One region of the Marivirga tractuosa DSM 4126 genome, then DNA from elsewhere that is predicted to be linked to it. Evidence: riboswitches for the same ligand, from Rfam matches in the RefSeq annotation. Region 1 holds a riboswitch; the other holds the start of a gene.
What was found. A riboswitch is a leader RNA that binds a small molecule or an ion and turns the genes downstream of it on or off. The one in region 1 is predicted to bind thiamine pyrophosphate.
Positions count from the first base shown of each region.

Region 2: another riboswitch for thiamine pyrophosphate. It lies ahead of FTRAC_RS11635 (class I SAM-dependent methyltransferase); the one in region 1 lies ahead of pnuC (nicotinamide riboside transporter PnuC).

Region 1 covers NC_014759.1:3,889,328-3,901,012, forward strand. The annotation lists gene FTRAC_RS16500 (T9SS type A sorting domain-containing protein) at 1-1,977, shown strand, start outside; gene FTRAC_RS16505 (AAA family ATPase) at 2,016-2,522, opposite strand; gene pnuC (nicotinamide riboside transporter PnuC) at 2,519-3,124, opposite strand; TPP riboswitch at 3,123-3,217, opposite strand; gene FTRAC_RS16515 (TerC family protein) at 3,259-4,011, opposite strand; gene FTRAC_RS16520 (tetratricopeptide repeat-containing sensor histidine kinase) at 4,061-5,824, opposite strand; gene FTRAC_RS16525 (P-loop NTPase family protein) at 5,864-7,387, opposite strand; gene FTRAC_RS16530 (vWA domain-containing protein) at 7,398-8,495, opposite strand; gene FTRAC_RS16535 (NRDE family protein) at 8,624-9,373, opposite strand; gene FTRAC_RS16540 (NAD-dependent epimerase/dehydratase family protein) at 9,433-10,239, opposite strand; gene FTRAC_RS16545 (sterol desaturase family protein) at 10,243-10,866, opposite strand; gene bshA (N-acetyl-alpha-D-glucosaminyl L-malate synthase BshA) at 10,959-11,685, opposite strand, start outside.
Region 2 covers NC_014759.1:2,754,993-2,766,677, reverse strand. The annotation lists gene FTRAC_RS11670 (ATP-binding protein) at 1-167, shown strand, start outside; gene FTRAC_RS11665 (hypothetical protein) at 640-1,002, shown strand; gene FTRAC_RS11660 (AAA family ATPase) at 1,198-2,463, shown strand; gene FTRAC_RS11655 (hypothetical protein) at 2,568-3,497, shown strand; gene FTRAC_RS11650 (Trm112 family protein) at 3,581-3,880, opposite strand; gene FTRAC_RS11645 (thiamine phosphate synthase) at 3,908-4,534, opposite strand; gene FTRAC_RS11640 (AIR synthase-related protein) at 4,531-5,595, opposite strand; gene FTRAC_RS11635 (class I SAM-dependent methyltransferase) at 5,595-6,320, opposite strand; TPP riboswitch at 6,365-6,458, opposite strand; gene FTRAC_RS11630 (DUF3179 domain-containing protein) at 6,868-8,037, shown strand; gene FTRAC_RS11625 (HXXEE domain-containing protein) at 8,069-8,629, shown strand; gene FTRAC_RS11620 (hypothetical protein) at 8,619-8,822, shown strand; gene FTRAC_RS11615 (elongation factor G) at 9,024-11,015, shown strand; gene FTRAC_RS11610 (hypothetical protein) at 11,231-11,685, opposite strand, start outside.

The sequences.
Region 1 (11,685 bases):
ATAAAAACTAACAGTGCAAAAATTTCATGGACTAAAGGAGATGGCAATAAAACATTACTAGCTGCCATAAAAGGCGGATATTCTACTCCAAGTAGCTTGTTTAAAGATGGATTTACATTTAAAGCTAATTCGGATTTCGGTTTTGGTGATGTTTTTCGTCCAAATACGGAGGGCTACTTCATTTATAACGGAGAGGATGATAATGTAATCCTAAGCAATCTGGAACCGAATACCCGATATGCTGTTTTGGCCATTGGTTTTAATCAAGGAGAAGGAGAAGACCCTAATTATATGAGTTCTGATGTAGTTTCGACTTCATTCTATACGATGCCAAATCCTCCTAACCAATTGCCACAAAACTTTTCAACTTTTGACCGGGAAGCTACACAAACGAACTTCACGTTTCAAGATTCTGAAGGCAAAGGAGCCTTGATCTTGATCAAAGAAAATGGAGCAGTTGATTTAAACTCGGTTACAGATAGCATTAAGTTTTCTACTACTTCGGGCTATAATGTAGACTTTTCTCAATTAGATAGTCTTGAAGATGGAAGTAAAATTTACCAAATAAATAATTATTCTAACATGAACTATTATTTAGAAGGATTGAAGGAGTCAACTGAATATCACTTTGCTATTTATAATTACCAAGAGAATTCTGGCGGTAGAGCTGTAAATGAAAATGCCTTAACAGGTAGTTTCCGAACACAAGATGGGAGCTATAGAATAGATGATTTCTCATTAGCAAGTAATTATTATATGGAGGGAGATGAGATTTGTATGGGAGCAGATATAAAGATCCACTACAATTACACTGGAATCAATGAAGGTGATAATTCAGCTCTTCCGTTTATTTCAAATTCTTTTGACATGAGTGATAGTACACTTTTGGATGTACTAAGTAAGGAGAATGGTTTTATTATAGTGAGGTTACCCGAAGAGTTGGATTCAGGAATGCATTATTTTTCAATGGTACCTGAACTTGGCTCTGATTACAGAATCTATAAAGACTCACTAAATATTCAGCCAATTCAAGAAATTGAAATTGCTAGGAATAATGATAAATTGGTTATCAATGACTCTGGAAATTTAAAGTGGTTCAGAAATGATGGGTTGATCTCACAAGCGAATGATTCCATCTTAGAACTCAGTAGAGAAGGAGTGTACTACGCTTCAAAAAGAGCTGCCAACTGCGAATATTTCTCGAATGAAATATACGTGAAGGCAAGAGTAGCTTTAAACCAAGATACAATTAAGAGCTGTGTAGACGAATCAGTAGAATTCAGTTTTGAAAATGCCTTAGGAAACCTTAATGAATCGTTTAACTATAATGCTTTGCTTTTAGATAATTCAGGAAATGAACAAAGGTTAGAAGTGGAGGCGATAGATTTAAACGATAATTTCTTCAGTTTCTCATTGCCTGAGAATTTACCAACTGATTACTATTCAATCATACTCAAAGCGGAAGGTGATAGTATAGAATCAGATACTGCAACGCTTTATATTGAAAATATGGAGCCAGCAATCATTACCTTAACTGAAAGTGGCTTGAGCTCTAATTATGAAGAAGGAAACCAATGGTTCTTTAATGGTGAACCTATTAATGGTGCTACTTCCCAATCCATTTCGATAGATAGGTCTGGGGTCTACTCAGTTGAAGTAGCTACGGAATTCTGTAGTGTGGCTTCGGAAGGTATAGCACTTACTTCAAACCGCAGGGGATTGTCAGCTGTCGGTTTTAAAGCTTATCCTAATCCAGTGCGTAATGATTTTAACCTTAAATACACTGGGGATGAATACCTGGGACTTAGTAGTGTAGTAATTACTGATTTGACGGGAAAAGCCATTTACAATGGATTACATGACTTCCAAAAGGAGAAAAAGTTAGAAATTCCATTAGATGAAATAAACGATGGGGTTTACTTTATTACGGTGGAAACTGAAAGCTACAGAGCTCAGCAAAAGCTGATTAAAAGATAGATTTAAGAGATAAGGAGAGTATTTAAAAGTTACTCTCCTTATTTAATTTTCTCAATCACTTCAATTCCCTTTTCTATTCGATCCTTGGTTCCTGAAATCAAGCCATATTCAAATCTATAATTCACCAACTCCTGTTGATAGCGATCATAAAGCTCTTCTCGCATATTAGGATTTTCTCTTAATGGGTCAGCTTCCCAAGGGAGATCAGGGGCACATAGCAAATAAAAGTCATAAGGCTTTTGAGATAGTTTATCTAAGACATAAGGATGACATTCTCCATATTTCACTTCATACCAAACTTTCATCATAATCAAATCGGTATCGCAAAATAAGAAATGCTTGGCATTTTTGGCTTGCTCTTGCTCTGCTTCAAGTATGCCTTTACTGATTTTCAGTAGATCAGATTTCTCATATTGACTGCCATTTTCCTCCAAATATTTTCTTCCAAATTCAGGAACAAAAGGTTCATGAAAGTGATCTGCTAAGCCTTTTGTTAAAGTACTTTTTCCAGTGCTTTCTGGTCCTATGATGGCAATTTTTTTCATGCGTATTTGGTCTGGTAAAGCCTACGCCAGTTGAAATATCCAACAGCTGCTATAATTACATAAGCTGCCATTAGGAGGGAAGTTAGGAATAATTCTCTTTGGAAATAAATGTAAACCGCTACTGTATCAATAACGATCCAGTAGAGCCAGTTTTCTAATACTTTCCTAGTTACTAATAAGGTAGTCAATACGCTAAAAACAGTGGTGAAAGAATCTAAGTAGGGAAGTTGTGCATCTGTCTTTTCTATCAAAAAGTAACCAAGTCCAAAAGTGAAAAGAATGCCAGCAATTATGAATATGCCATGTTCCTTCAACTTCATTTTGGAGATCGGTAATTCCTTTTCTTTCCTGTTGGGGTTTCTCCAATGCCACCAACCATAAATAGTGGTGCCTAAATAGTAGAAATTCAAGCCCATTTCGGCATATAGCTGAACTTGGTAGCAGATTACCAGATAGATACTAACGCTTACTAAGCTGGCATACCAACACCAGATCATTTCTTTGGCAGCAAAATAGATATATAAAATACCGAAGGATACACCGAGTCCTTCCAGCCATCCCATATTCAGAAGGCCAAAATATAATTCTTTTAAAATTTCCATCTGTTAAATCATTGATTCCTACGCCTGCATTATCAGGATCAGGTCCAGGGTATGTTCTCAGCCCGTTATTTTGAGGCACCCCTTAATTGATGGCGCTAAGGTAATAGTTGAATTTCAATATGCAAAATATGAGCTTATTCCTTGAATCGTTCTTTGAGCTGTACTGCCTGACTCTCCTTTTTACTTTTCTTTCGCATTCTCATATTTAAGAGCTCAACCAATAATGAGAAGAAAATGGCAAAATATATATAGCCTTTTGGCACATGCACATGGAATCCTTCCACTAGTAACAACACGCCAATCAATAATAAAAATGAGAGAGCCAACATTTTGACTGTTGGATGCGCATTCACGAAACTGCTTATTTTACCTGCTGCTAAGATCATTATGCCTATACTAATGATGACAGCGACAATCATTATCATTACACTATCTACCAATCCAACTGCAGTTAAGATGGAATCAAAAGAAAAGACTATATCCAGTAAGATAATTTGGAAAATTACGGATGTAAATCCACTTATTTTTGGAGATTCACTTACATCTGTTTCTTCTCCTTCCAGTTTATGATGGATTTCTGTGGTACTTTTATAAATCAAAAATAATCCACCTGCCATCAGAATTATATCTCTGTAGGTAAAGTCAAATTCAAATAAGGTCAAAAGCGGTTTTGTCAAACCTACCAGCCAAGTGATACCAAACAAGAGGGCAATTCTCATCAATAAAGCCAAAACCAAGCCTAAATTACGAGCATTTTTCTGCTGATCTTCAGGTAATCGATTACATAGGATTGATATGAATATAATGTTATCTATCCCTAAAACTACTTCCATTAAGGTCAAAGATAATAAACTGATTAGTCCATCGGCTGTTAAAAGTGCCTCCATTTTTCTAAATCTTTATGGTATGATCAAAACTTAAAATCAAGTAAAAAATCTAACTGGATTCTTCTTTGGTTATAGGGATTTTTACAATGAATGTACTGCCTACATTAGGTTGACTCTCAAATGTCACATCGCCTTTCAAACGTTCAATAGCTCTTTTGAGTATAAACAATCCTAAGCCAGTTCCAGTCCCCTCTTCGCTTGCTCTGTAGAACATGCCAAATATTTTATTGTGGTGTTCGGGTTCAATACCCTTACCATTATCTATTACTTTAAGGAAAATATGATCTTTTCGTTTATAGATTACCACATCTACTTTAGGTTGGTTTTTATTTATGTCAATATACTTAACACTGTTTTCTATCAGGTTTTGCAAGATGGTATTAATAATATACCACTCCGATCTGAAATATAGATTACTTTCTATATCTATAGTAAAACTTATTTTTGAGTAATTAGGCAAATAAGCATATGCAGAGATGCAATTATCAACTATTTCATAAAAATTGATTGGCGTAAGCTTAATATCCCGATAATTTAATTCAGTGATGTTGATTAGCTCCATCACGATCATGTTTAAACGCCTGATTTGATGGTCATACATTTTGAAGAAATGCCTGGCATCGGGGTCTTTGATATCCTTGTCCACTAAATCACTTAATCCTAGCAGAGATGCAATAGGACCTTTTAAATCATGAGAAACTCTATAAAAAAATGAATCTAATTCTGTGTTTTTCTTTTCGATTATGGAGGCTTTTTCTTGTTCTATTTCAGCATCTTTCTCCAAATCTTCCATCTGGGATATCACTTCATAGCCATCCACTATATTTTTAATGTACTTGTGATTTTCTTCTTCTCTCAGTTTTACGTATTCCTCCAGATGAAAAAGTGCTTTTGAAGTGTTTACAGGTTTAAAGCATTGAAAGAGAAGGTGATGACACTTAAATAAACTATTTCTCAAGCTTCTTTTCTCAGCAATTTGTACTGCCTCTTCCAACAAGTCTATTGCCTCTTTAATTTTTCCTTCCTTGAAGTAAATACCTCCTAGCTTTTCCATGCTGTCCACCATCCCAGACTGCATGTTATACTCTTTAAACTGTGATAAAGCAATCGTAAAACTGTTTCCAGCTTTTTCCAGCTTTCCTGCTTTTGATTTTATTTTCCCTGCTAAATAGTATGCGCTGGCAAGTTTCTCTTGCTGCTTGAGTTCCTCTTTTAGTTTAATGCATTTGTCTATTAACTGAGAAGCTTTAGATACCTTGTTAGTTTTTAAATTGATACCCGCAAGGCTTAAATATATATCGCTAATTAAGTTTTTGTTTTGATGCGTTTCAGCTTCTTTAAGCCCTTCATTGTATGCTAAAAAGGCATTTTTGAAATCGTGAAAACCTTCATACAGATTACCTAAAAGGCATAATGATTTGGTGTGAAATTTATAGTCTTCTATTTTTTCATAATAGTGTACAGCATCGGTCGCAAAAGGTAATGCTTCACTGTATTTTTCTAGCTCTGTCAGTATTACAGCAGTATTATAACTGGCATCACCTTTTCCTCGTTCATAGTTGATTTTTTTAGAGATTAGTTGTGCTCTTTCAGCAAGCGATTTAGCGGTAGCATATTCCTTATTTTTGCGTTGTAATAAAGATAGCTGATTTAATGCATCTGCATGAATAGCGTTTTTTCTTTTTATTTTTTGGGATTTAAAGAGTGCTTTTTCAGTTAAGCTTATAGCACTTGGAATACTTTCTTTAGAAATCTTATAAGCCTCAGCAAGCAAATCCTGTATCTCCCCAATAAGGTTGTCAGCTATCTTCAAATTAATATTAAATTCAATGGTTCTATTCCAAATATACAATTAAATATTAAAATCATCATCCTGATCGGACGAATCTTCAAAATTTAACATACTGCTTAATAGGTCTTTAAAGCTATGTCCCTTCGCTAATGCATGTTTACTCAATAAGCTATATTCAGCCATGCCATGAAGTGCAAATTCCATCATGAAGTAGGTCTCCTTTTCGCTTAGCTTTTTATGCTGTGTTTTGACCAAATCCCTTAAACCTGGAATACTATCTAATTTTTTCTTGTAATCGCTTTCATTGTCATCGTGGAAGAGGTCAATTTTTTTACCATCATTAAACCATTTGCTGATTGGTCGGTAAGGATTTTTCTTTTCCCTATCTTTTCTTAATTGCTCCGGATTTGGGAAATAGTGATCAAATTGCGATCGGATGGCTTTGCCAACTAAAGTTTGAGCAACAATGCCTGGTCCTTCTTGCTCTCCCTCATAAACTAATTCTACCTTTCCTGTGATAGCGGGCACAACACCTGAAAAATCAGACATTCTTACATAGACCTTTTGCTCTTTGTTGATTAAACATCTTCGTTCTGCTGCGCTGACCAAACTTTCGTAAGCTGAAATGGTCAGCCTGGCAGAAACTCCACTTTTTTCATCTATATACTCACTATTTCGTGCTTCTATAGCAATTTGTTCAATTAAGTCTTTGGATAGCTCATTTAATTCCACCACCTCATTTTGCTCATCTTTTATAGCAGCTTCTTGTTTTGTGATTTTTCGTCCTATTTCAATGCTTTCAGGGTAATGAGTGATAATTTGCGCATCTATTCTATCTTTCAATGGTGTGATGATACTGCCCCTGTTTGTGTAATCTTCAGGATTGGCAGTAAAGACAAACTGTAAATCTAAAGGAAGCCTTAATTTAAAACCTCTGATTTGAATATCTCCTTCTTGTAAAATATTAAATAAGGCTACCTGTATTCTAGCTTGTAAATCAGGTAATTCATTGATCACAAATATCCCTCTGTGTGAACGAGGAATTAACCCGTAGTGTATCACGCGCTCATCAGAATAAGGAAGTTTTAATGTAGCTGCTTTGATTGGGTCAACATCTCCAATCAGGTCAGCAACTGAAACATCGGGAGTAGCTAATTTTTCAGTATAGCGCTCATCTCTATGCATCCATGCCACTGGGGCATCATTCCCTTGTTCTTCCAAGATATCCTGTGCTTGTCGCGACAGTGGTTGCATAGGGTCATCATTGAGTTCTGTACCCTTTAAAACTGGAACATATTCATCCAGCAATAAAGTCATCATCCGAGCAATTCTGGTTTTTGCCTGACCTCTTAAGCCTAATAAATTAATATTATGACGCGACAGAATTGCTCTTTGTATATCAGGAATAACCGTATCTTCATAACCCCAAATGCCTTCAAAAACATTTTCTCCAGCCTTCATTTTTTTGATGAGGTTCTGTCGGAGTTCTTCCTTGACGGGTTTGGGCTGATAACCGCTTTTCATTAAATCTTTAAGGGTGGTAATTTTTAATTTATCTTGCGTAGTGAGTTTCTCGTAGCTCATAAAGTTATTTTCAATATCTTTTTTTTCTGTTTCTCTTGTAATCTTCAAACACTAAGTTGCCTAATCCTTGCAGACTGCTGTAATATGCATTTCCGTTATTTACGGTTGTGAATTCTTTTACAAACTCCTGTAAATAAGGGTCGGAGGCAATCATAAAAGTGGTTATAGGTATATTCAATCTTCGGCACTGAGCGCCTAAATTGAGTGTTTTGTTTAAAATTTTCGGGTCAAGACCAAAGCTGTTCTTATAATATTTGATGCCTTGTTTCATGCAGGTTGGTTTCCCGTCTGTTATCATGAAAATCTGCTTGTTCTTATTTTTTCTTCTTCGCAATAAATCCATAGCTAATTCTAATCCGGCTATGGTATTGGTGTGATAAGGCCCCACTTGCAGATAGGGTAAGTCTTTTATCTGAATCTGCCAGGCATCATTTCCGAATACTATAATATCAAGTGTGTCCTTTTTATATTTTTTGGTAATGAGTTCGGCTAAAGCCATAGCTACTTTTTTGGCTGGTGTAATGCGGTCTTCTCCATACAATATCATAGAATGGGAGATATCAATCATCAGCACAGTAGAGGTTTGTGTTTTGTATTCGCTTTCTACCACTTCTAGGTCATCTTCAGTCAGCATAAAATCACCTAACCCATGATTGATTTGTGCATTTCTCAGCGAATCAGTCATAGAAATTTGATGAAGCAAATCACCAAACTCGTAGTTTCTTCTGTCCGTTCCTGGTTCTTCACCCAATCCAGTGAAGTTAGTTTTATGTTCTCCCTTTCCTGATTTCTTTAGCTTGCCAAATATTTCTTCTAGTGCATTTTTACGAATATTTTGCTCTGTTTTGGCTGTTATTTCAAAAGAACCATCTGGCGTTTTATCCGAAATAAATCCTTTGTTTTTTAAATCTTCAATGAAGTCGCCCATTCCGTACTGCCCATCAGTAATGTTATATTGCTTGTCAATATTGGTCAGCCAACTTAATGCTTCACTAACATCACCACCCGTAATGATCAATAATTCGTTGAATACATTGAATAGTTGATCAAAAGTGGTATCCGATAAATCTTTATGAGCTAAATACTTTGTAAATCTGTAACCTAACATATTCTCTCTTAACTAAATTGAGAAGATGAATGTTACTGTAATAAGGATAAATTTATGGTCTTATAAAACTTTACATTTTTGAAGACTTGATAATTCTAAAAGAAAGAATTCAATACAAGTAAAGTATTTTACAAGATATGGTGAGAAAACTCCTGATTCACATGCTGCGATAAGCTGATTTCTTGCTTGTGATTTTCTAGCAAGTTATGGTGAGTCATATTAACTACGCCTTTCAAAGAGCAGATGCTTGTAATACTAACGGTTTTTACCTCTCCTCTATCCATCACAAGGTCATTCATCAAGTCACCAGACCCAGCATTTCTGTGGAAATCTCTTATTGCTTCAACCGTGTATTCTCTATTGTCCTTCAGCCATTTTTCAAACCATTCATTTCTATTTTGAACAGCTTCCTTAGTGTAGAGCTGTGTGGAAGCCCATATATGCGGTTTTTCTGAATCTTTCTCTACTAAGAAAGTATTTTTACCATCCCATTTGAATTCGAGTATTCTTAACTCAGGATCGTGAAAAAGCACCACCATGGTAAAGGGTTCTATATCAGTGAAATCATAGTTTTTGAAAAACTCATCTGGCTTAATACATTCTATGGCTTCCATCACCACCAGTCCTCTGCTCATTCTGTATGGCGGATTAAACTCATGGGGCTGATCAGCTCCATTCAATAGACATACGCTAATCCCATTATCAGAAGTAGCAACCCAAGTGCCTCCAGCCTTTGGATCTTGAGGGAATACAATATTCTTACCCTCAACATGGTGGTAAGAAGGAAATCCCGCCAACCCTCTATCCGGACTCTCATCACGATTAGTAGTTAAGATATATTGCTCTTCAGAAAGTGGTAAATATGTTAGTGTGCACATGGCTTTTTATAAAACTTCCGAATGATACTAAATAATCAAATCTTTAAAAAGTCATTTCTTTAATTAGTATAAAAAAAATTGATTGGATCAGGGTAAATGAATGAATAATCTAAAATAAATTCAATTTTAGGGCTTTCAATAATTCGGTTCGTCATTTCTTGTTCTTTATTTTCAAAACCAGGAGCTTCGAAGTTAAAATCTTTTGCATTCTTCAGGAATACTTCTTTTTTAGTTGGGTGATAGGGAGCGGTTCCATTGAATATAAAAGACCACTTTTCTTTTTTAAGGACAGCTTCAATTATTCCTATTGCATCATCTCTATGGATATAATTTACTTTTTGTTGGTGTTGCGCGACATTTTTGCCTGAATAGTACCTTCCAGGTATCCTGTCGTAACCTAATAGCCCCCCAAATCTAATAATGGTCAATTTATCTTTAAACTGATTGTGTAGTAATTCCTCTGCTCGAATAAGGGCTTTTGCTCTTTCTGAATTATGATCTAATTCATGTTCTTCATCAATTGGATAATCAACTTTTGGGTATACAGAAGTAGCGCTGATGTAAATTATTTTTTGGCCAAGTGGAATCTTATTTAGTATTGATTTTAGACTTTCCACATGATGATCTACACCTTTTTTAGAAGTTCTTGGAGGAATATTAATAATTAAATATTCAGAATTAAAGAATTCAGAAACTGAACTTTTATTTGGTAAATCAATGGTAAAAGCATTTATTCCGGCCTCTTCCAGTTTGGGTATTTTTGAAGTGCTGGTTGTACTTCCTTTTACTTCATATCCTTCAGCGATTAATTTTTTTCCAAGAGGAAGTCCTAGCCAACCGCAACCTAAAATGCTAACTGATGCCATTAATTATTTTCTTTTTGGAACAGTGTTGAAAATATAATCCCAGATAGGAGATGAAACTCCAAAGTATTTATCAGGGTGCTTGTAATGGTGAATACTGTGGTAAATCCATAGCCACCTCATAAAATTTTTGGGAGGTTGATAGGCATGAATGGCATAATGTACAAAGGCATAAGCCAAATAACCAATTAGGAAACCTGGTACAAAAGCAAAAGCATAATTCTGCATGATTAGCCAAAATCCACCAAAAATAATGCTACTTATTAAAATTGCACCTGCTGGTGGCATCACAATTCTATCCTTATCTTTCGGATACTCATGATGAATTCCATGAAAAGTGTAGGTAATCCATCTTTTCCATTTTTTATCATCGTCCATATGAAAGACATATCTGTGAATGAGATATTCACCTAATGTCCAACTGAAAAAGCCCGCAATAAAGAGGGGTATAAATGACGTTACCCCAATATTAAATCTAGTGAAAGATAAATAGGCCAGTAAAATAGAAATTACAGCTAAAATACTTAAAGGTACTGAAAAATGACTTCTAGTCAGTTTTTCAAGTAGTGGGTTCTCGAAAAGATTTTTTGTTCCTGAACCCTTTATTTTTCTGTCTTGTGCTATATCCATAACTATTAAAAATGACAATTTCAAAAAAAGTTGTTCATCGATTAACTACCGGATTTTAACGACCAAGCTCAAGAATTGTTCAACAAGTAATGCTAAGAAGGCCTTTCAGCGAGTTCTTTTTTCAGTATTTTAAAATAAAAATTTTCATAAAGCGGAAGGATGTTTGTGATGTCAAATTTCTTTGCGCGCTCTAGTGCTGCAGTTTTAAATTTATCTAAATTTTCATCAGCTAAAATGTATAATGCTTTCTCTGTCATGTCTTTAACGTCTCCGACATTACAGGTAAAACCAGTAACTCCGTCAATATTTAATTCAGGTATTCCACCAGCATTAGATGATAGAACTGGAACTTCACATGACATTGCTTCTAATGCTGCCAAACCAAAACTTTCTTTTTCAGAAGGCATTAAAAATAAGTCACTTACCGACAGAACCTCTTCTACTGCTTCCATTTTGCCTAAAAAGCGGATATCCTCGCAAGTGCCTAGCTCACGACAGAGTTTTTCCATTTTAATTCTTTCCGGGCCATCCCCCACTAAAAGTAATTTTGAAGGAATTATTTTTCGAACATTATTGAAAACGTGTATAACATCTTCAACTCTTTTTACTTTTCGAAAATTAGAGGTGTGGACCATCAATTTCTCTCCATTAGGACATATGGCGGTTTTGAAGTGCTCCTTTTTCTGTCTCTTGAACCTATTCAAATCTATGAAATTAGGAATTACTTCAATATGCTGGTAGATGTCAAAATGCTCTAAAGTATCTTTCTTCAAATCTTCGGAAACAGCAGTAACCCCATCCGATTTATTAATACTGAAA
Region 2 (11,685 bases), 1.1 Mb from region 1:
ATGAATTTGTCAATATACTTTCTGAAGGTCGAATTATGGGTGAACCAATTATTAATCAAGATACCGCAGTAATTGAAATTGCAGTTGGATATAATTCCGATAGGTTAAATAAGGTTAAGCTGATCAAGAGACGTAAACACTGGTATTTGTTAAGTCTGGTAATGTAATTCTTAAGGCGTTTCATGAGCCTCCTCTAATTGGGTATTGCTAGAACATATAGGCTTATGCGCTAGCCTTACCACAATCCTTCATTCATAATTCATTACTAAATTCTCTTTTTTTCGATGAATAGTGATATTTATATGGTGAAAACTAGAACGGTATTTCTATATTTACAAATCAACATCAACCGAAACCTTTAGAAACCCTACTTTTAGGCCTTCTGCTTGGGAGTATAAAAATTTCATAAGCTTTCTGGAAGTTGGATTTAAAACGAGTATTTCCAAATAGATTATTCTTGAGGCTATCGTTTTATTAATTTTAGTACTCATGAACACAAAGAGCTAAACAATCGACCTTGCAAGCTTACGGGAGAGCAAGAAATTGAATGAATTAATGAAAATCAATAAATTATAAAATATTTATATTCAATATGTTATAAAAAATTAGTTAGAATAAGGCTTTGAAACCAATAGATTTATGATTTTAAAAAAACTGATATTAGAGAATACTGGACCTATTCACAATATTAATCATTCATTTGAAGCAAAAGATAACGTTATAAAACCTCTCGTATTAGTTGGTAGGAATGGCTCTGGAAAAAGCATAGCAATATCATTTATAATTAATTCCATTATTGCAGGTAAGCAAGTTATTTTTGATGATGTTGAGGTAGAAAAAGGGAAAGTTTATAAACTTAGATCATCAAATTATATCAGGAACGGTGAAGATTTTTACCATGGTAAAATAGAGCTTTTAGGTAGTTTTTATTGTTCAGAGTTTCAATTAAACTTAACAAGAAAAGAATTCGAAGAAAAACTGAAGTATACCCCATTACATTAAGATTGGAATTCAATTCCGAACGAAGAGTATTCATTTTTCAATTCAAATTTCAATTCTAACACTCAAGCGCTCAGGGATATTTATATAAAAAACAGTTTGCTCTATTTTCCTCCAAATCGATTTGAAGAACCAGCATGGATCAATCACCATAACTTAAAAAAAGTAGAATTTTCAGAGGAACCTAAATTAAGGAATTTGTCGAATAGACAGATAATTTGTGATACTACTTTAAGTAAGACGAAAAATTGGCTACTAGATGTAGTTTTTGATAGCAGAGTTTTAGAGAGAAAAAATATTCAAATTCAAGATTTACTAAATCCTCAAAACAATCAAGTTGATCAAATCAGATTACTGCAAGCGGTGGTTGGCGGAGGGAGTTATGAAGGACCAAACTCCCAGTTGCTGGCAGTGATTAACAGTTTTTTGTCAACCCTCTTTAGTGATCCAGCTACTTATCGTATAGGTATAGGAGGCAAAAATAATCGCGTGATTTCTATAATGAGAAACGAAAAAGCCTTTGTGCCTGACATTCAGCAATTATCAACAGGGCAAGCGTTAATTTTCTCTCTATTTTGCTCAATCCTAAGAGACTTTGATAAAACTGGGCAAAACATTTCATCCACTAATGATGTACAAGGTCTAGTTGTGATTGACGAGATTGATTTACACCTTCACACATCATTTCAATTTGAACTTCTTCCCAAACTTCTACGATTTTTCCCAAATGTACAATTTATCGTTACTTCACATTCCCCACTTTTTTTATTAGGAATGAATAAAACTTATGGATATGATGGTTTTGACATTCTCAATCTTCCGAAAGGCGAAAGAATATCAGCAGAACTTTTTTCCGAATTTCATACCGCCTATAATGCCTATGGAGAGTCAACTAGATATCAAGAATCTATTCGAGATGCCATAATTAAGTCGAGGAAACCAATTGTCTTTGTTGAAGGAGATTATGATATAAGATATTTAAATAAAGCTGCAGAATTTCTAAAAAAAACTGAATTGATTGAAGAAGTTGAATTGAAAGATTCAAATGGATTCGGAAACATTGATAAAATATGGAAACATTTTAATTCCGATCTTTCGAGTATTACTCCCCAGAATATCTTACTTCTTTATGATTGCGACACAAATAAACAAGGTGCTCAAAAAGATAATGTTTTTAAACGAGTTATTCCTTGTCAAGAATCTAACCCAGTTGAAAAGGGAATTGAAAACTTATTATCCAAAGAAACTTTAACCAAGGCAACTTTAGCAAAAAAAGCCTTTATTGACGTTTTTCCTACATTTGTAAAAACCGTTAGAGGTAAAGAAATTACTGTTCCTGAAGAGTGGACAGTTAACAAAGATGAAAAAGGAAATCTTTGTGATTGGATATGTGAGAACGGTGAATTAAAGGACTTTGAAAACTTTAGAGTAGTATTTGATATTTTGGAAGAAACTTTAAATTAAAAGCCGCCAACATTATGTAAGAAATCGTAGCCGCACAAGGCAAACTCCCAGACCAAAGCTACGATTCATACATTTAACGTTAGCAGATATAATAAAATCCGACTGTGATAACAAGATTACCTACATATAAAGACTTTGAAGATGTTTCAAAACAATGTTTGACACAAGCGTTTAACCTGCTCTACAAAGTTTATGACGAATACGATGAATATGATGACGAAGTAATAAGAGCTGAAGTTTCGTTAGAGCAAATTTGGACACATAATTCTGGTACTATAAGGACTTCATTAATTCTTCTACATCAAGGAATAGAAACCTATATGAAATCCGCGATTTGTAAAACGACCCCACTTTTATTAATCGAAAAAACAAGGGCGGATTGGCCTACATTACCGTCAAGAGCAGACAAAGAATTTGACAGTTTATACACAATTTCAGGCGAAGCACTTCTTACAACGTTCTGCGCAGTTTCTGAAAAGAAAATCTCTAATGAGTTTATTGAATTTATTGAAACGGTAAGACAAAAACGAAACGAAGCTATTCACGGTGCTAACAACGTTTCAATTAAGGCTAAGGAACTTTTAGACCATATCTTTAACGCATATACTTATTGTTTTGGTAAAGACGCTTGGTTTTTAGAGACAAGAAGTTTCAATTATGAAAATCCTCTTTTTGGTTATTTTGACTGGGACATTGAATATGCAGTAGCGTATAAACATTTAGATTTTGCCTTGGACATTTTGGGTAAAAAGAAGCTGAATAAATATCTAAGTACTGACATATTAGGAAGGGCATATTTTTGTCCTGAGTGCAAAAGAACGATTGACGGTGACTATGGCTATTTAGAGAGTAAATGGGCCTTCCTAAAACCTAACAAGCCTGACTCTACTAACATTCATTGCATTAATTGTGATGCTGAATTTAATGTTATAAGAAAAGATTGTGTAGAAGATAAGTGCAAAGGGAACGTAATACACGACTATGATTGTGAAGAAACTTGTTTAACGTGTTTTGAGTATCAAGAAAATGAATAAAGTTATCCCCGTTGATGCACGCGTGTCGCGTGTGTCCTTGCCATTATCTCGCAGTACAACAGCTCACTTAGCCTACTCACTTTTCATCCATTATCACCCATCTCCAAAGCCCTTGCAGTGGTAGGCCCATCCAAGCGAAAACTTTGGTACCCTGCAGGCAATTCCAATCCCCACTTCTTCATAACCGGAGCCTCCAATGATTTTTGTCTGTATTCATCAGGAGTCATGATCGGAATACCGTAAATAATAGGGAAATAACGCTGACAATCTGAGCAAGTCAAAAGTCCCTCAATAATTTCGTTCTCCTCCTGTTTAAAAATACTGATATTCAAATCACCCTTATCAAAAGGGCAGCACATTTTCTCTAATAGTCTGCTTTGCATAATTTTTTTATCTCAATTCCTATATTCTTAATCCTGCAATTTTTCTTTATATTTTTTGGCAGCCGCTTCAGGGTCCTCTTCATTTAAGATCCCTGAAATAACCGCAATGCCATTGAAAGGTAGGGCCTTCAATTGCTCGAAATTCTCTTGATTGATCCCTCCCGAAAGAAAAATGGGCATATTGCTGATTTCCTTTGCTTTCTTGATGCTTTCGGGCTGCACAATATCGCAACTGTCAACCGAAGGAGATGGAAATACCGAGCAAAAGCTGATATAAGACAAGCTGTTTTGCTCAGCCATTTGCACTTCTTCCAGATTATTCGTGACCGTAAGGCCAATATACTGGCCTTTCAACTGGGGCTGAATACTTGGAAAATCGGCAGGTAGTCGGTCAAAATGTACACCGTCTAATCCTGTTTCCACTGCCAATTCCCAATCTTGATTCATGAGCAGCGGCACTTGAAAATCCTTTGTCAATTTTTTTGCTCGCTTTATAAATTCTAATTGCGTTTCCTTGTCCTGAGCTTTTGGCCAATGATCCCAAATCTGTACAATGTCAATGCCCCCTTTCAAAGCCGTATGAAGTTTATTCAACAAGCTATCATGCTCTTGACTAGGGTCAATCACCAAATAAAGTCCTGCTAGTTTTTTCATTGCCATCCTGCTTGAAATGCTTTGAAAAATGCGGCCCAATAAGGATCCACTCCATCAAAAGTAAAAGACCTCTGCTTGCCATTCGCATCCACTACTTGCTTTGCAGAACCTTCCTTGAAAACGCCAATTTTACAAGCTTCAACTCCTTCTTTAGAAAGGCCTTTGATCAAGCGGTCTTCATGTCCCGGCTTTACTGCCATCAACATAGAACCAGCACCTATGGAGATAAAGGGATCGATCTCAAACAGATCTGTAATCTGCTTCACTTCCTCATTGAGCTTAATTTTATCCAATTCCACTGTGAAACCGCAGCCGGAGGCATCTGCCATTTCATCCAATGCTCCTAAAATCCCGCCTTCCGTTACATCATGCATGGCATGCAATTCTTGGTTCGGTTCCAAAATGCTGGAGGCGGCTAAGGCTTCCTTCATTACAGAAAGATCCCAAAAGTTGTGGGCGGCAATTTTCTGAATTTCTTCACCGCACTTTTGACTGACCGTTTCAGGAAACGCATTGGCTAAAAGCGAAGAAGATGATAAAGCCGCATGTTTGGTCATGATAATGCTATCCCCTATGGCTGCATTATTACTGCTTAATATTTTATCTTTCGGAGCCTGCAAAAACATAGTGCCTCCTCCGGAAATGGTAGATTCCTGCCCCGGAATCTGGCCGGTATGGCCACCCGTAATACTAATGCCTAATTTTTTACAGAGTGCATCAATGTGACTCCAATACAAATTAAAATCTTCTCGCGTCAAGCTGACCGGAAGATTGAGCACAAACTGAGCAAACTGAGGTGCAAAGCCAGTGGTTGACATATCATTGGCTAATAAGTGCACGGATAAGTGTGCAGAAATTTCCATGCCCAGAGAAGGAATCAGAGATAGCGGATCGCTGGAAGTGGCCAGTGCTTTTCCATTGCCCAACTCAATTATGGCGGTATCAACGCCAAATCTCGGACCGCAAATCACTTCCGGTCTTTTTGCCCCACATTTATTCAGTAAATCCTCTTTAAAGACCTGAGCATCTACTTTTCCATATTGATCATCAAAAGCCGCCATCACACATCATTAAATTGTACATACAAACCAAAAAAATCGCCATAAGGTAATTTCCATTGCTGACGTGGAAACCACTTAGGTAAGCCAGTCGCATTCCACTGAATGCTATAATCCCGGTCAGGGAGCGCCTCAGCAATGAGTTCTTTCAAAGAAGCGGGCGTATAAAAGTTAGCCGTTACGTAATAATTGTTCTGCCCAAATAACTGCTGCACTCTTCTTCGCACTAATTTGGGTGTATTGCGGTTCATCATTCCGAAAATGATTCCATATTTACCTACTCTTGCGGCTTCACGGATTACCTCAATAGGTCTTTTGTAATATTCAAAAGTGGTGATGAAGGCGAGCGCATCAAAAGTATGATTTTTGAATGGCATATGATGGGAATCAGCTAAAACAAGATCTCCATCGAACAGATGAACACCCTGGGCCAACATAAAAGGAGAAATATCACCGCCTGTAGCCTGAATTCCTATTTCATGCCACCATCTGGTGAAACGGGTAGTACCACAGCCATATTCCAATAAGCTTTCAACTCGGCTGTCTTTCTTGATAAGTCCTTCCAACGTCTTTTTTTGCCAAACTTCCTGACGCTTATAGGGTCCTTCGTAATAGGCCTCGTAGTGGTCGGTATCATCTCTATTAAAAAACCACTCCTGTCTTCCTTGCCAATTGCGCAATTCACCGGTGGCGACATCGAATTTTTCCTTTTTTGAAATTTGAGTCATCGATCTAAGAATTTAAGATCTAGGGATGCAGGGGAAGATGAAGTTCGATTGGTTTTCACAATTCCTACGCTAGCATTACCTAGATCAGGTTATTTGGGTATAATCTCAGCCCTTCAGTTGGCACCCCATTTAAAATATAAGACGAAGCTAAGGATAATTAGATACTTACGCAATGCATTTAAAATTTATCCCTTAGGTATAGGGTAATGATCCAAGCGGATGCCTGAACCAGATGGTAGTTTGGCTGGACCGCCCTAGCGCAAGCGTCCGCCTGTGCTGTATAAAAGTGAAACCATCTAGTTCAAGCGTACGCTTGGACTGTTTATACTTGAAAAATTGCTCTGTTCCCATCTCATGATCAGGTAACTAGCTGAAAGATCATCACTTACACCACATTCCCAAGAAAATAGATTTCAGATAGCACTTCCAGAAGTCCCTATTTTTTAATAAATTTAGTAGAGCATCGGACATTTTCATTCAAGGAAACGCCCACTTTTAGATGCGGTGCTAATCCAATAGTTGGGTTTGAGCCGAAAATAGTAAGCTTATGGAATTAGTATTTTTTTATGGATTGGCTATTGCATCATTATTAATTGGAACTGCTGCCATTTACATGGCTTTAGTAGAAGCTTTTCCTTTAAGTTGGTTGTACTACCATTATTTTTTACGAAAGCCCCTCAATTGGTTCATTTTTATAGGGCTATTAGTATGGACAGGCGTAATTTTTTACCAAAGTAATGAAATGCCATTATGGGTCATTGCCCCCTTATTGATCACAGGACTTGCCTTGGTTTTAACTTATAAAATGCATCAGGAGAAAGCATTTCCTGCTGTGTTTTTTCCAGCAATGGCGAAAGATCCTAATCAACTACCTCTTGATGACCAAATGGAAATGGCCGTGATTGAATATGAGGGCATTACGAAGTGCTACCCCTTAGATTATGTCATTCACCACCACATCATCAATGACCATTTTGAAGATAAAATTGTAGCACTAACCTATTGTGCCATGTGTAGAAGCATCATCCCTTTTGATGTTACGGCAATAGGACCATTAAAAGTAGGCTCATTTAAAAATGCCAATATGATAGTGGCAGATGTGAGGACTAATACTTTCTTCCAGCAATCTACCTTTCAATCATTAATAGGTAAGCTGCATCCTTATGAGTTGACCATGATCCCATTTCAAATTCTTTCGTGGCTAGAAGTTAAACAAACAATTGAATCGCCTCAGGTCGTTAAAGTAAGCGAAAAAGATTTTAAGGATTTTGAATTACCAATTCCGGGTATTTGGAAAAAGTTAGTGGCTTCTGAAGCTACTCCAGGGCTGGCCTCAAAAAACCGTGATAAAACATTCCCTGCACGTACTCATGTAATTGGAATAACGGATAGCTCGATAAAAGACCGGTTGGTTTATTTAAAGAAGGAGGTATTATCAGAAAAGGTAGTGGAGAATAAGGAATACGGATTTGTCCTAATAGGGGCTGGAAAAACAGTAAATGCGTACAAAAATACTTTGAAAGCTCAAAAGCTAGCAATAAGATTAGACGGTAACGAATTAAGGGATGCAAACAGCAATACAAAGTGGAATATCAGAGGAAAATATATTTCTGGAGAGCTGAAAGCAGATTTGGAACCAATTGCTATTTCAGATGAATATTGGTTTTCATGGATTAAATTTCATGAACAATCGAAGCTCATTAGATTGAAAAGTTAATACTAAAATAGACACATAAATTAGAGTTGTTATGAAACATCTAGATATAATTGGTCCAGGCATCTTTATTATTTTCTTGTGTCTGATCACCTATCTTTTTGCAGGAAAAATTGGTCCCATAGTAATTGGGGGTGCAAGTGCTGGAGGTTTTCTTTTATACTTGAAAACCGGATATAAATACCGTTTTGACACCTCAAAAGTGATTGTAGCCTACTTGCTGACCATCATTTTTTTTATAATTCATGTGTATGAAGAATACATTTTTGGTTTTGAGAAAATTGCTTCTCAGCTAAGCGGACAAGAAGTTACTCAAGAAGGTTTGTTAACTTTTGCGGCATTTTTTGCGCCTATCATGTGGGTATCGGGTGCCATATTTATTATAAAGGAATGGGCTATTGGCTATTATTTTCTTGCCTTTTTCTTTGTGGCCATGACGATTGCTGAACTGACTCATTTTATATTTCCCTTCATTTTGTATGGAGAATGGCAATATACCGCAGGTGTAGCTACCGCAGCCATACCACTCATTCCGGCATGGTATGGATTAATAATCACCCTCAGAGAGACTAAAAAATTAAGAAATGAAACTTAGCAAACCAGTCTACTTATTTATTTTAATTATTTTCCTCAATAGGCCAGCAAGCGTTTGGGCTCATACTGGTGTCGATACTCATGCCGGCATGCTATCCAATATTATTGCCATAGGAATTGTGATGCTTTCTATTGCCATTTATCTATTAATTGACCAAGGAAGAAGGAACAAAACACCACGAAACAAAAACTAAGGGGAATATCAATTAAATTGAAGGATTTTAATGAGAAGTTGGGAAATCGCGCTGCTTAGTACCTCGTGCTTATTACATATATGAGATTAGTTGACTGACATCCCCAATAGTGCTTATTTGCTAGAACTGTCTCCTGACTCAATACAAAATTCTCTTCAAGCCCATCATAAATTCTAAGCAAAATGATAAGTTTGCAAGCGGATGTCCGCAAAACGAAAACTAACCATAGGAATATTAGCCCATGTAGATGCGGGCAAAACTTCATTGACGGAGTGCTTGCTGCACCAGGCTGGTGCGACTAAAGCACAAGGGAGTGTGGATAAAGGTTCTGCCATCACAGATGGCTTGGCGTTGGAGAAAAGCAGAGGAATTTCCATTAAGGCAGCTTCCGTAAATTTCAGCTGGAAACAAACGCAATTCCAGTTGGTCGATACCCCTGGTCATATTGATTTTGCGGCAGAAGTGGATCGGTCACTTTCCATTTTAGATGCGGTGATCTTAGTGGTTTCAGCTAAAGAAGGCGTTCAGGCGCACACTTTAAATTTATGGGAAAATCTGAAAGAGCGTAATCTCCCCGTCATCATTTTCTTTAATAAAATCGATCGAGATGGTGTTTTTCCAGAGCAGGTTTTTAATGATTTTCAGAAAGAATTAGGCGCTAAACTATTTGCTTTAAACCTTCCTGATTTATCGGATTCCCAGCAAATTCAAGTCATGCCTTTTGAAGCTTGCCGGAATCATACGGATCATGCAATTCTTGATAGCTCTCTAGAGAACCTAGCCGAATGTGATGAAGCTTTTCTGGAAAAATACCTGGAAGGAAATATTGGCGAAATGTCCACTATTTTGGCGCAAGCCTTGCCGCATATTCAAAACGGCAGTCTTCATCCTGTTCTTTTTGGAAGTGCTAAACTAGGGCTTGGGATTTATGAGTTATTAGATCAGTTAGAAAAGCTGATTTCTACTCCTCAAAATTATTTTTGTAATCCTGCTGCCAAGGTTTTTAAGGTTGAATTCCACGATAAACTCGGAAGACTCGCTTATATCAAATCTTATGGCGGTTTGCTAAAAACCAAAGACAGCATTCCTTCCCAGGAGATGGGCAAAGAAATTAAAATCAACCAAATATTTAAAGCCGAAGCGGGAGGATTGGAACAAGTCGCAGAGCTCAATCAGGGAGAAATCGGTTTGATCACTACCTCTGACATAATCTTGGCAGGAGATATTTTGGGCAATGAAAAACTAGCGGATTCCTATTCAAAAATCAGTAATGCCGTATTGGCGGTGGAGGTAAAAGCCGTAGAAGATAAAGATTATCAAAAGTTAGGAGAAGCATTAGAGATTCTTAATCTGGAAGATCCCATTTTAGATTTTAAATGGTTTAAGGAAGACAGAGAGTTTCACATCAAAATTCTGGGGCCTATTCAAACCGAAGTCTTAAAAGACAGCCTGAGCCAAAGGTGGGAAATTGAAGCAGAATTCCTTCCACCTAAAGTGATTTACAAAGAAACACCTGCTCAATCAGCCGAAGGCTTTGTCCGCTACTGGATGCCGAAACCTTGCTGGGCGATTATGACTTTCATGATTGAACCAGGAGAAGCGGGAAGTGGTGTAAACTTTGAAAACAAAGTTCGCACTAGCGATATCAGTCAAAAATATATTAATGAAGTGAAACGCGCCATTCCGTGGACCTTGAAACAAGGACTGCATGGCTATGAAGTAACCGATATCAAGATTACTTTGATCAAAGGCGAAGAGCATAATGTGCACTCGAATCCGGGTGACTTTTTATTAGCAACCCCAATGGGTATAATGCGAGGATTGGAAAATGCAGGTACTGATCTTTTGGAACCCATGTATGCCTTTGAAATCAAAGCCCATCAGGATTATCTTGGTTCGGTTTCTAGCGATTTAAGCCAGATGCGAGCTACTTTGGAAAGTCCTCTTTTCGATGGAGAATTTTTCATTTTGAAAGGTCGAGTTGCCGTAGCCGAAGCCATGGATTATGCCATCCAATTCAGTGCTACCACCTCTGGAAAAGGTCGCCTAAAACTCAGCTTGGATGGCTATGAAAAAACCACACTAACAGAAGAAAAAATCCGTCCCTACAAAGGCGTTTCACCACTTGATGAATCGCAATGGATTTTGCACATGCGCGGTGCTTTTAAGGCGGATGAGAGGATGATGGGTTAAAACAATCCACCCTCAGTCTGACGGTTGGAACCGACTGACCGATATAAGGAACTACCTAATTGAACAAAGCCGATCCTTGAACCATGTGCCAGAATGGAAGGCAATAGGATAGTAGAGGCGTCTACCTTAAGCTAATTTTGTAATTCGCTAGATAATATTTAGAATTAATTGATCAAAAGAAGCCCCTACTTAAAACATCAGTAGGGGCTATAGAATTATTTAAGAAGGTAAATGTCTTTAATTAATAGACCTTTACCGCCAATTTGATAGAGAACCTCTAAATTATCGTAGAGAAAGTTCCCAAATAAGGCCTCTTCATCATTCCCTATATCAGTGGTTTTAATAAACTGCTTTCCGTGATTTTTGGAATCATCGTAATATAAGGCAAGCTTAGATTTAGAGCTTTTTCTCATATTGTCTATATTTTCCACTTTTGCATTAGCCCCATCAGGACTGATTACAAATTTGAACATAGCAGCCGACAATCTTTGTGCAACACTAATGCTATAATTGATTGTACCATCAGGTAATACATTAAATGAAAGGCCTCTCATACCAGGGGTGCCGTGCTTATTGAAATGCTTATTATTGATCATCTCGGTATTATCAGTCAGCTCTTTTTTCCAGATTTTGTTCCCATTCAGATCATACTTTATCACGTAAGCACCTT